Regions from separate parts of the Rodentibacter sp. JRC1 genome, predicted to be linked through region 2. Evidence: riboswitches for the same ligand, from Rfam matches in the RefSeq annotation. Region 2 holds a riboswitch; the other holds the start of a gene.
What was found. A riboswitch is a leader RNA that binds a small molecule or an ion and turns the genes downstream of it on or off. The one in region 2 is predicted to bind thiamine pyrophosphate.
Positions count from the first base shown of each region.

Region 1: it holds a riboswitch for thiamine pyrophosphate, as region 2 does, so the genes downstream of both, thiB (thiamine ABC transporter substrate binding subunit) here and thiH (2-iminoacetate synthase ThiH) in region 2, are expected to answer to the same signal.

Region 1 is NZ_BPWA01000001.1:2,044,486-2,049,925, forward strand. Features, by position in the region: gene HEMROJRC1_RS09300 (LemA family protein) at 1-485, shown strand, start outside; gene HEMROJRC1_RS09305 (TPM domain-containing protein) at 495-944, shown strand; gene HEMROJRC1_RS09310 (YgcG family protein) at 937-1,719, shown strand; gene grxD (Grx4 family monothiol glutaredoxin) at 1,802-2,128, shown strand; TPP riboswitch at 2,238-2,330, shown strand; gene thiB (thiamine ABC transporter substrate binding subunit) at 2,440-3,441, shown strand; gene thiP (thiamine/thiamine pyrophosphate ABC transporter permease ThiP) at 3,450-5,057, shown strand; gene thiQ (thiamine ABC transporter ATP-binding protein) at 5,050-5,440, shown strand, end outside.
Region 2 is NZ_BPWA01000001.1:1,076,185-1,081,624, reverse strand. Features, by position in the region: gene thiC (phosphomethylpyrimidine synthase ThiC) at 1-325, opposite strand, end outside; TPP riboswitch at 407-501, opposite strand; gene thiH (2-iminoacetate synthase ThiH) at 564-1,694, opposite strand; TPP riboswitch at 1,777-1,872, opposite strand; gene HEMROJRC1_RS04780 (methionine/alanine import family NSS transporter small subunit) at 2,015-2,113, opposite strand; gene HEMROJRC1_RS04775 (hypothetical protein) at 2,115-2,555, opposite strand; gene HEMROJRC1_RS04770 (cupin domain-containing protein) at 2,645-2,953, opposite strand; gene HEMROJRC1_RS04765 (YqcI/YcgG family protein) at 2,964-3,581, opposite strand; gene HEMROJRC1_RS04760 (ATP-grasp domain-containing protein) at 3,597-4,901, opposite strand; gene HEMROJRC1_RS04755 (hypothetical protein) at 4,898-5,440, opposite strand, start outside.

The DNA.
Region 1 (5,440 bases), 970 kb from region 2:
ATTCTGTCTGGGCAAATGTGGAATCTTCTTATCAACGCCGTGCTGATCTTATTCCGAATTTAGTGAATACAGTGAAAGGTCAAGCAAATTTTGAACAACAAACTTTAACCAACGTGATCGAAGCCCGTGCAAAAGCGACACAAACTAAAATTGATCCCTCAAATATGACGGAAGAACAGCTTACACAATTTCAACAAAACCAAAATCAAGTGGGATCGGCATTATCCCGTTTGCTTGTAACGGTTGAGCAATATCCGCAATTAAAAGCGCACGAAGGTTTTATGAATTTACAATCTCAACTTGAAGGTACGGAAAATCGAATTAATGTTGCCCGTAATAAATTTAATGAGGCTGCTCGTGTGTATAACCAAAAAGTACGTCAATTCCCAACAAAATTTGCCGCAATGATTCTTGGTTTTAAAGAAAAACCTTATTTCAAATCAACGGCAGGTGCTGAAAATGCTCCGACTGTGAATTTTAATTAGGATAAGATAATGAAATTCTTTTCAAGGATTCCTGTCGATAAAAAACAAATCGAGGCGGCAATTGTTCGCCTCGAAAGCCAAAGTTCGGCAGAATTGCGCGTATATATTGAGAGGAAATTACCTAAGTCTTCAAAAAACTTATCGGCAATAGCACGGGCTTTACAGGTATTTAATGATCTGGAGATGCACAAAACCGCAGAGCAAAATGCCGTATTAATCTATGTCGGGTATAAAGATCATCTTTGTGCGATTGTCGGTGATAAAGGGATTCACCAATTTGTCGATGCGACTTATTGGCAGAAACAATGTGATCTGATGATCTCCCAATTCAAGCAAGGGGCTTATACCCAAGGCATTGTTGAAGCAATTAATCGTATTACCGAAATCTTAATAACACATTTCCCGGTTCAACCGAATGACCGAAATGAATTATCGAATGAGGTAATTATTCATGACTAGATTGTTGCAGATTATGAAAAGTGCGGTTGTTTTTAGCATTATTTTTTGGGTGAATTTCGTCTCTGCTGCGCAGTTTCCGCCTACGCCAACCCCTTTTCATTATGTGAATGATTACACGAATACTCTGTCATCTCAACAGCAGCAAATTCTTGAAAATAAACTGATCGCTTATGGTAATTCGACAAGCTCACAAATCGCGGTTGTCATCGTGCCCACAACAGGTGAATATGAAATTGCCGATTATGCTTTTGCTTTGGGCGATAAATGGGGAATTGGACGTAAGCAGTTAAATAATGGCGTGTTAATGCTGATTGCGAAAAATGACCGCAAAGTTTTTATCGCCACAGGACAAGGTTTGGAAGGGGTATTGCCTGATGCTTTTTTATCACAAGTTATTCGCCATGCGATTTTGCCTCAATTTAAGCAAGGACAATATGCGCAAGGCATAAATGACGGCTTAAATGACATCATTGCAGCCAGCCAAGGGGAATACGGTGCTTATCAGACGGAAGAAAGTGAATTTGAACAATATATTCCTTTCATTATGGTGTTGGTATTTATCGCTTTTGTTGTGTTTGGTGAATATCTGTATCATAAGGATGAAGTCTATATCAGCCCGAATCAGCGTGATCAATTAAATCGTATTGTGCGTCAATCTACATTATCCCGCCGCCGTAGCGGTTCAGGTTTTGGTGGCGGATTCGGAGGCGGCTCATCAGGCGGAGGCTTTGGTGGTGGCGGTTTTGGCGGCGGTGGAGCCGGCGGAAGTTGGTAAATCCTACATAAATACTCAAGTTATAATTTGTGATGTTTTTAACTTATGTTAAAATGCCCGCTCGTTTTTTATGGGGAACATTATGGAAACTTTAGATAAAATTAAGAAACAAATCAGCGAAAATCCGATTTTAATTTATATGAAAGGATCGCCAAAACTGCCTTCTTGTGGTTTTTCTGCACGTGCGGTTGAAGCCTTAATAAACTGCAAAGTGCCTTTTGGTTATGTCGATATCTTACAACATCCTGATATTCGGGCAGCGTTGCCGAGTTATGCAAATTGGCCGACTTTCCCTCAATTATGGGTTGAAGGTGAATTGGTCGGCGGGTGCGATATTATTTTGGAAATGTATCAAGCCGGTGAATTGCAAACTCTGTTAAGCGAAGTCGCTGCCAAGCACCAAGCATAATGTATTTAGAGCTTAAACCCGCTTTTTGCGGGTTTTCTTTTGCTTGAATTTTGTGATTCGTTTTATCGTAAAGTGCTTGTATATTATAAAGCATTTGTATAGACTTCCACACAATTAGTCGGGGTGCCAACTTGTTTGGCTGAGAAATACCCGTGAACCTGAAACAGATAATGCTGGCGTAGGAAACTAATTCTTTTTCATTAGGCTGTTTCTTCACTTTTTATAAGGATGGCATTATGAAAAAAACACGCTTCATTTTATACGCAATCGCTTCAGCAATTGCTATGGTTTCGCCACCGTCGGCTAAGCCGATGTTCAAAAAACTGTTGTTTTTTGTAACCGCACTTTTTGTTTCATCTCCTTTTACTCAAGCTGCACCGCAACCTTTAACGGTCTATACTTATGATTCTTTCAGCGCTGATTGGAGTGCCGGCCCGAAAGTTAAAAATGGTTTTGAAAAACAATTCCCTCAGTGTCAATTAAATTATGTCGCTTTTGATAATAACGGTACTCTGTTTAATCGTGTACGTTTGGAAGGCAAGAAAATTAAAGCGGACATCGTTTTGGGGTTAGATAATCACCAAATTGATGAAGCGGAAAAACTCGCAATGTTTGAGCCGAATCAAGTTGATCTCAATAAACTTGCGTTGCCGTTAGAATGGGATAATCGTACTTTTTTACCTTTCGATTTTGCGAAATACGCTTTTATTTACGATAAAAATAAATTAACCAATCCGCCAAAAAGCCTGAAGGAATTGATTGAACGAAAAGATTTAAAAGTGTTATATCAAGATCCGCGCACCAGCAGTATCGGACGAGGTTTATTACTTTGGGTGAATACGCTTTATCCGCAAGCTGAAATTGAAAATATGTGGAAAGCGTTAGCTGAACATACGGTTACCGTAACGAAAGGTTGGACTGAAGCCTATGGTGCCTTTTTAAAAGGTGAGGGGGATTTGGTATTAAGCACCAACACTTCACCGATTTATCATCTTCTTTCCGAACAGAAAGAGAATTATATGGCGACTGATTTTGCAGAAGGTGGCGTGTTGCAAGTGGAAGTTGCGGCGAAAGTGGCGAATCGTAGTAATCGTTGTGCCGATCATTTCCTTGAATACTTGCTTTCACCGGAAGCGCAAGCCGATATAGCAAAAAATAACGTGATGTTACCGGTGATTAATACGGCGATTGAAAGCAATATCGATGCCCTAAAGGAGCATACTCAACATAGTGTTGTTCTGGATACATCAAAAGTAACCGGTGAACATTTAAAAAACTGGATTAATCAATGGCAAAAGGCACTTTCTAAATAATGAGTCGTATGGTGCCATTATTTTCTCATCCGCATTTTCGTCCCCGTCATTATATCGGCGGAAGTGCGGTCGTTTTTTTCATTGTTTTACTTTATGTGCTCTCTCTTTCATCAGTGTTTTCTGTAGGAGGAAGCTATACGTGGGAAAACTTTAAACAAGACAGTTATCTACATCAAATCATCACCTTTAGTTTTGAGCAGGCTTTTTTGTCGGCATTGCTTTCGGTGATGATTGGAACGTTATTTGGGCGTGCATTTTTTTATCAATCTTTTTGTGGCAAGCGGCTTATACAGCGTTTATTTTCTCTCACATTCGTATTGCCCGCATTATTGGCTATCTTCGGTTTACTTGGTATTTATGGTTCGGCTGGTTGGCTAAGTTTGCTTATGCAGAGTTTGGGAATCGACTGGAAACCGACAATCTACGGACTAAGCGGCATCTTGATTGCTCATCTTTTTTTTAATATTCCTCTCGCGGCAAGAATGACGGGGCAAGCCCTACAATCTATCCCTTCGGAACAACATCAGCTTGCCGCTCAATTAAATATTCGCGGTTGGCAATTTTTTCGTCTCATTGAATTACCTTATCTTAAAAATCAACTTTTACCTGCTTTTGTGTTGATTTTTATGTTGTGCTTTACCAGCTTCACGATTGTACTCGCACTTGGTGGCGGGCCACAAAATAGCACATTAGAAGTCGCCATTTATCAAGCGATTTTATTTGAATTTGATTTTCCGAAAGCCGCCTTGTTTGCCTTGATTCAATTTGTTTTTTGCTTTGTATTATTTACGATGTCGCAGTTTTTGGCAAAACCACCGGAAACCCACTTATCTCAGCGTTATATTTGGCTGGCTGCCCCTTCAAGTGCGGTCAAAATTTTTAATGTTTTTATTTTAATTAGCGTTTGCTTATTTATTTTTATGCCCTTGTTGAATATTATCGTTGAAGGATTGAACGCACGGCAATGGGGGCGTTTTTTACAAGACCCGCAGTTATGGAAAGCCTTAATGTATTCTCTTTCTATGGCACCGACTTCAGGCGTGCTGGCAATTACTTTTTCTTTTCTCTTATTACTGCTTTCACGCCAATTACAATGGCTCCATTTTCCTGTGTTTGCAACCTTTATTCAAACCGCCGGAATGATGATTTTAGCCATTCCTACATTGATTTTGGCGGTAGGGCTATTTTTGCTTTTACAAGATATTGATTTCACCAATGTACATTTATTTTTTATCGTCGTGCTTTGTAACGCCTTGGCGGCGATGCCTTTTGTTATCCGAATTTTAAATTCGCCGATGATGCAGGCGACGCAATATTATGAAAAACTATGCTTATCGCTTAATCTTAAAGGTTGGCAACGCTTTAAATTAATAGAATATCCGTTATTAAAGGCACCGTTAAAATATGCGTTTGCGCTGGCGACGACACTTTCGTTGGGGGATTTCACGGCAATTGCATTATTTGGTAGTCCGGATTTCACCTCGCTTCCTCATTTGCTTTATCAACAACTCGGGCAATATCGTAGCCAAGAAGCTGCAATTACCGCATTGATTTTGCTGGGTTTATGTATCGGATTATTTCTGTTTATCGAACACAATAAGGTGGACAATGATTAAATTAAAAAAGGTTAAATTTAATTATAAATCAATGCCGATGGCGTTTGATCTACATATTCGTGCGCAAGAAAAAATAGCAATTATTGGTGAAAGCGGCGCAGGAAAAAGCACTTTGTTAAATTTGATTGCCGGTTTTGACTGCGTAAATAGCGGGGAGATTTGGTTAAATAGTGAAAATCACACAAATACCGAACCTTATCAGAGACCTGTTTCTATGTTATTTCAAGAAAATAATTTATTTACCCATTTAACCGTGGCAGAAAATATTGCATTGGGTCTGAAATCGAATTTATCGCTTTCTTCTGAAGATAAAATGCGGATAGAACAAGCGGCAAGTGCGGTCAATTTACAAGATTTTTTAATGCGAAAACCGACCGCACTTT
Region 2 (5,440 bases):
CACGTTCGGCAATCCAGTTGGCTCTAAGGGCTTTAATGCCTTGTGTAACATCAATGGTTTGGCTTTCATCACCATAAACGCCTGAGGTGTCGTAAACAGGAATTGGCTCGTTGGGTTCATATTGCGGATTTTCTTTTGTGCCGCCGATTAAGGTTGGGCTAAGGTGAATTTCCCGCATTGGCACTTGAATATCGGCACGAGAGCCTTGCAAATAAATTCGTTTTGAGTTAGGAAATTGTTGCGGTTTAAGGCTGTGGATAAATTGCTGTGCCGACCGGCGTTTTTCACGGCGGCTTGGATTTGGATTGTTCGGTAAATTTGACATAGAAATCACTCCTTGAGATAAAAGTAAATTTCTTGTCTGAAGCGACCGCTTGTTAAACCTAACAAGCGGTAATATTTGTGAGATGTTTTACACCTTGTTCCCTACGCAGGTATTAACCTACAGGTTCAACGGATCTCGCTTTGCGATCTCAGCCAATGGCACTCCGACAAGATTTTTCTATTCTAGAGCGTAACTTTTTGTGAAGCAAGGGAATCATTCAACTTTTTATAACTGTTTTTCACCGTCCTAAATAGCTATCCCAATCTTTCCAAACGGGTTGTAGCCCTTTGGCAAGCAGGGCTTTTGCCACTTCTAAAGGGGGGCGTTCATCATAGGGCGAAAATTGGTCGAGTTGTTTTTCTGTATTGGCATAGCCGCCCGGTTGGGTTTTTGATCCTGCGGAAAGGGTATTGATGGCAATCGGAACGACATTATCGCGAAAATAAGGCGATTCACGAGTGGAAAGGGAAAGCTCTACTTCCGGGGAAAACAAACGAAAAGCACAGATTGCTTGTAAAAGTTGTTTATCCGTCATTGTGGAAGCCGGTTGTACACCGCCCACACAAGGTCGCAAACGAGGGAATGAAATAGAATAACGGCTTTTCCAATAGCGATTTTGTAGATAATTTAAATGTTCGGCAACGAAATAGAGATCCGTTCGCCAATCGTGAGAAAGCCCGATTAACGCACCTAATCCAATCTTATCAATTTCAGTCCGCCCTAATCTGTCTTGGCTCTCCAAACGGTAGAGAAAATCCTGTTTATTGCCCCGCAAATGATGTTTGGCATATTCAGTCGCATTGTAGGTTTCTTGATACACCAGCACACCGTCTAGCCCGAGTGTTTTTAACTCTGCATATTCTTCACTTTTGAGTGGTTGTACTTCCATTAGCATTGCACTAAAGTGCGGTCGAATTTTGGGAAGATTTTGCCGAAAATAATCCATTCCCACTTTTTGTTGATGTTCACCGGTAACGAGTAAAATATGTTCATAACCCATCGCCCTAATCGCTTCACATTCTGCCAAAATTTCCTGCTCGTTTAAGGTTTTCCGTTTAATCGGATTGCTCATCGAAAAACCGCAATAGGTGCAATCATTTTTGCATAAATTTGACAGATACAGGGGTAAATAAAACGACACCGCATTGCCGAACCGCTGGCGGGTAAGCTGTTGCGCGAGCTGTGCCATCGGCTCTAAGTAAGTTTCGGCGGCGGGGGAAAGCAATGCCATTAAATCATCCAAATTTCTGACCGCACTTTGCAGGGCTCGTTCCACATCGGCAGCAGTTTTGGCTCGCAGTCGTAATGCTAAATCGTCCCAGTTTAGCATCTGCCAGTAGTCGGGAAAGGAAGAATAGAGGTTTGACATTGAAAAATACTCCAAAAGTGAAAAGTAAATTTCTTGTCTGAAGTGAACGCTTGTTTGACTAACAAGCGGTAATTTTTGTGAGAGGTTTTGTAACCTTGTTCCCTACGCAGGTATTAACCCACAGGTTCAACGGATCTCGCATTGCGATCTCAGCCCAACGGCACTCCGACAAGAGAAGTCATTCTAAAAGCTAATGGTATGTGAAGCAAGGTAAAGTTGCACAAAGTGAAAAGTAGCAACTGTGGAAGAATGTTAGATAAGGGCTTCACACTTTTAAAAAGAGAAAAAAATAACCGCACTTTTAAAGTGCGGTCGAAAAATTAATGATTTTCTTTCGGTAGGCGAATAAGAGCAAAAAGGAAGCCGCCCCAAATTACGCCAAGCGCGATAATCATCATAATAATTGCACTAGAACTCATCTTATTCTCCTTTTAATTCTATTGTAAGTTTGGTTTCGCTTTTCCATTTTAAGCGTGAAAGAATAAATGCGACAACGAGTAAGCTGACTGCCATTCCCCATCCGAAGATATTGATAAACCAGCTTGGATAACCTTCGTAACCTTCAGAGAAAACTTTCGCACCTTCACTAAATAGCATAAATGCAAGAATACCTGTCGTGAGTACGATACATAAACGCCAGAAAAAGCCGACTTTAAAAGATGAGGTTTCGTTCAAATGATCGCCTAATAAGCCTAATTTTTCATTGGCAACGATGGCGATCAATGATACGAATGCCACGGCAATCCCTTTAGTTAATCCATTGTTAATCGCACTTTGAATGGTCAGCATCATTGCAGGGCTGGGCAAGGCAGCAATTAACAAACTTGATAAGAAAAAATAACCTAGTAAGCTAATATCCATTATATTTACCCTATATTAAGACTTTTTCAAGGTGGGCAAAAAATTGCCCACCTTACAACTAACTCCTACGATTAGGTAAATTTCTGCTACTAGATATGTCCTAATATTTCAAAAGCAATAAGATAACGACATCCTTCTTCAAGAGCTTTTGAACCGTGTAACACATTTTGGGGTAAAAATATCACATCTCCTGATTTACATATCCTACTTTCATTTTCATAATAAAACTCCATAGAACCTTCTAATATTATTAGGGTTTCACTATTTTCGTGTTTATGCCAAATATGTTCTTTAAAAGGCTGATCCTGCTGTAATTCGACACAGCCCTGATTAGGAAGACAATTCATAAAAAATGAATAATCTTTATTTAATGCGATATGCTTAAATTTAATGGTCATAATAAGCTCCTTACTTTAGTTTATGAAATGGACATTTAATATTGATTTCATTAGTATCATCAAGAAAATATTGTTTCCATTCTCTATTATTTTTATCTCCATACTTACCCAAGTAAGGAGATTGAGAAATAAGATCATATTTTTCAAGTCTTTCTCTTACGGTCTTAAATGCAACTTCTGCTTTTTCTTCACTACCTAATAAATCATCAAAAACCCAACGGGGTTGAAAAGTTAAAATAAACCCTGTGCTTCTACGACTTTGTCGTTTCTGGTGTGCTGGTGTTGTACACACTACAAAAATTAATTCACCATTAAAGGAAAACTCCCACATTGGCGTATCTAATTCTGCAGGAATACTATCTACAGGCTTGGCATAATCTAAATCAGATAATTCTTTCAAAATCCCCCAAAATTTTGAATGATATTCTTCTAGTGTACTAATTTGATTAGGTTTTTCAAAAATAACTAACGAAGTATAATTACCATAAGATTTACAATATTTCAGATAATCCCTTAAAACATTTGCTAAATATATTGGCTCAATATTTTCTTGAAATACATATCTAATTTGATCTTTGGTAAATCCTTTTACACCAAAAACGCAAGGAAAAGGTCTAACTTTATTCATAAAACTAGCTTCTAGTTATTTGAATACAATATCCTGCCATTTATCTAACTTTAACCCTTTTAATTCTTTTCTAGATAATAATTTATTATCTTCATCATTTACTATTAAATATTTTTCAAAGATTGCTCTTACCTTTCTTTCATCTTGATTAAGTTTTTCTAAGTCATCAGCGACAAGCCAGACAATACCTATAATATTAGTAAGATCTTTTGTTAGTGGTAATTTTTTTCCTTCTTCAAAGAAGATTTTACCTCCAGAGAAGGTTGATATTTGAGAAAACTCAGCTTCCAATAAATCACTATTTTGAATATATGTGTCATAATGAGTATTGATTAAAAATACAATTTTTCCATTAGTTTTTAACTTAGATTTGCCATTAACTTTCAACCGATCATTTGTGTAAAGATACACTAAGCTATTTAATAAATCAGGTTGATAGCATTGTTTAAATAGCAATGGTGCAACACCTCCATGCAGCCTTGCTCCTGCTTCAATCATCACAGTACGCTCATCGTTATGAAATAGTTCCATATGAACGGCACCATAATTTATTTTTAATGCTTTGACACATTGTTTGGCATAATCTATTAATGATTGGTAGTTTGAATTATTAGGATCTAAGATGTTTAGTGATTTATAAACAAATTTACTTTGGTTGAAAATACCTTTTTCATATTTACATAATGAAACGATAAAGATCTCATTTTGATTTACAATCATATCTACAACATATTCTTGTGAAGATATGTATTCCTGAATGATAAAATGATCATTTTGATTACCAAATAAATCATTGCTTTTCCATTGTTCTTTCATCAAATGTTCAAGCAAATATATTTTATTTTGAAAAAATAATACATTATCACTACCAGCTGATTTTAATGGCTTAAGAACGAATGATTTATCTTCAGGTAATTGATTAACAATTTTATGGTAATTATTTATATTAATTTTATATGTTTCAATATAATCTAATTTATTTTCTTTCAATGCTTGTTGCATTGTATATTTATCTCTCCTTAGTTCACTACTATTACTAGAATTACCTTTTACGCCATAATATTCAGATAACAAATCACCAGTAATAGTTCCTGCTTCTGAACCAACAATTACCCCATCAATTTGATGAAATTGTTCCTTTACTTCATTTATTGACATAAGATACTTGTTCTCAAATCCTTCACCAGTATAAGATGACTTCATATAATTTGAGATTTTTTCGCTAGAAAGCACTGAATAAACTTTATGCCCTTGTTTCTTTAAAGCTGGGGCGATTAAAGAACCTGTTGAAAATGGGTCAACAATAATATAGGTTTTCATAATTGCTCCTGTTTAGTAAAAAATTTATTAAAAACAAATGAAATAAGAATAAAAAGACCAATAATAGATAATATTATTCTAGAAGTATTTAATTCAATAATGTTCTCTGAAATAATTAACCCAATGATTACAGAACCTAGAGATTGAAAGAATACATAAAAGAAAGTGCTGATTTCTCCCATTTTATGAGATAAATAAGGTGTTTTTGCATAATCCAACATTATTTTTCTAAGGTAAATCCTGACAGTATTAATACAAAAACCAATGAAGAAGCTAGAAGTTATAGCTATAGTGATAGAAGAAGCGTAGCTATAAATATAATCCATACTAAGTAATGCTAAAATAAAAGCAAATATAGGTATTCTTTTTAGCGTAATAAAAGAAGCTATAAATGCCCCAATACCTGCTATTCCACTGGCATAACCAAATATTTCGGAATCCCATTGATTTAGATCTTGGAAAATGATGGTTGAAAGTAAATTAAAAGCTGAAATATGAACGCCAATAAAAGCCAAAGATAAGCTAAATAAATAGAGTGG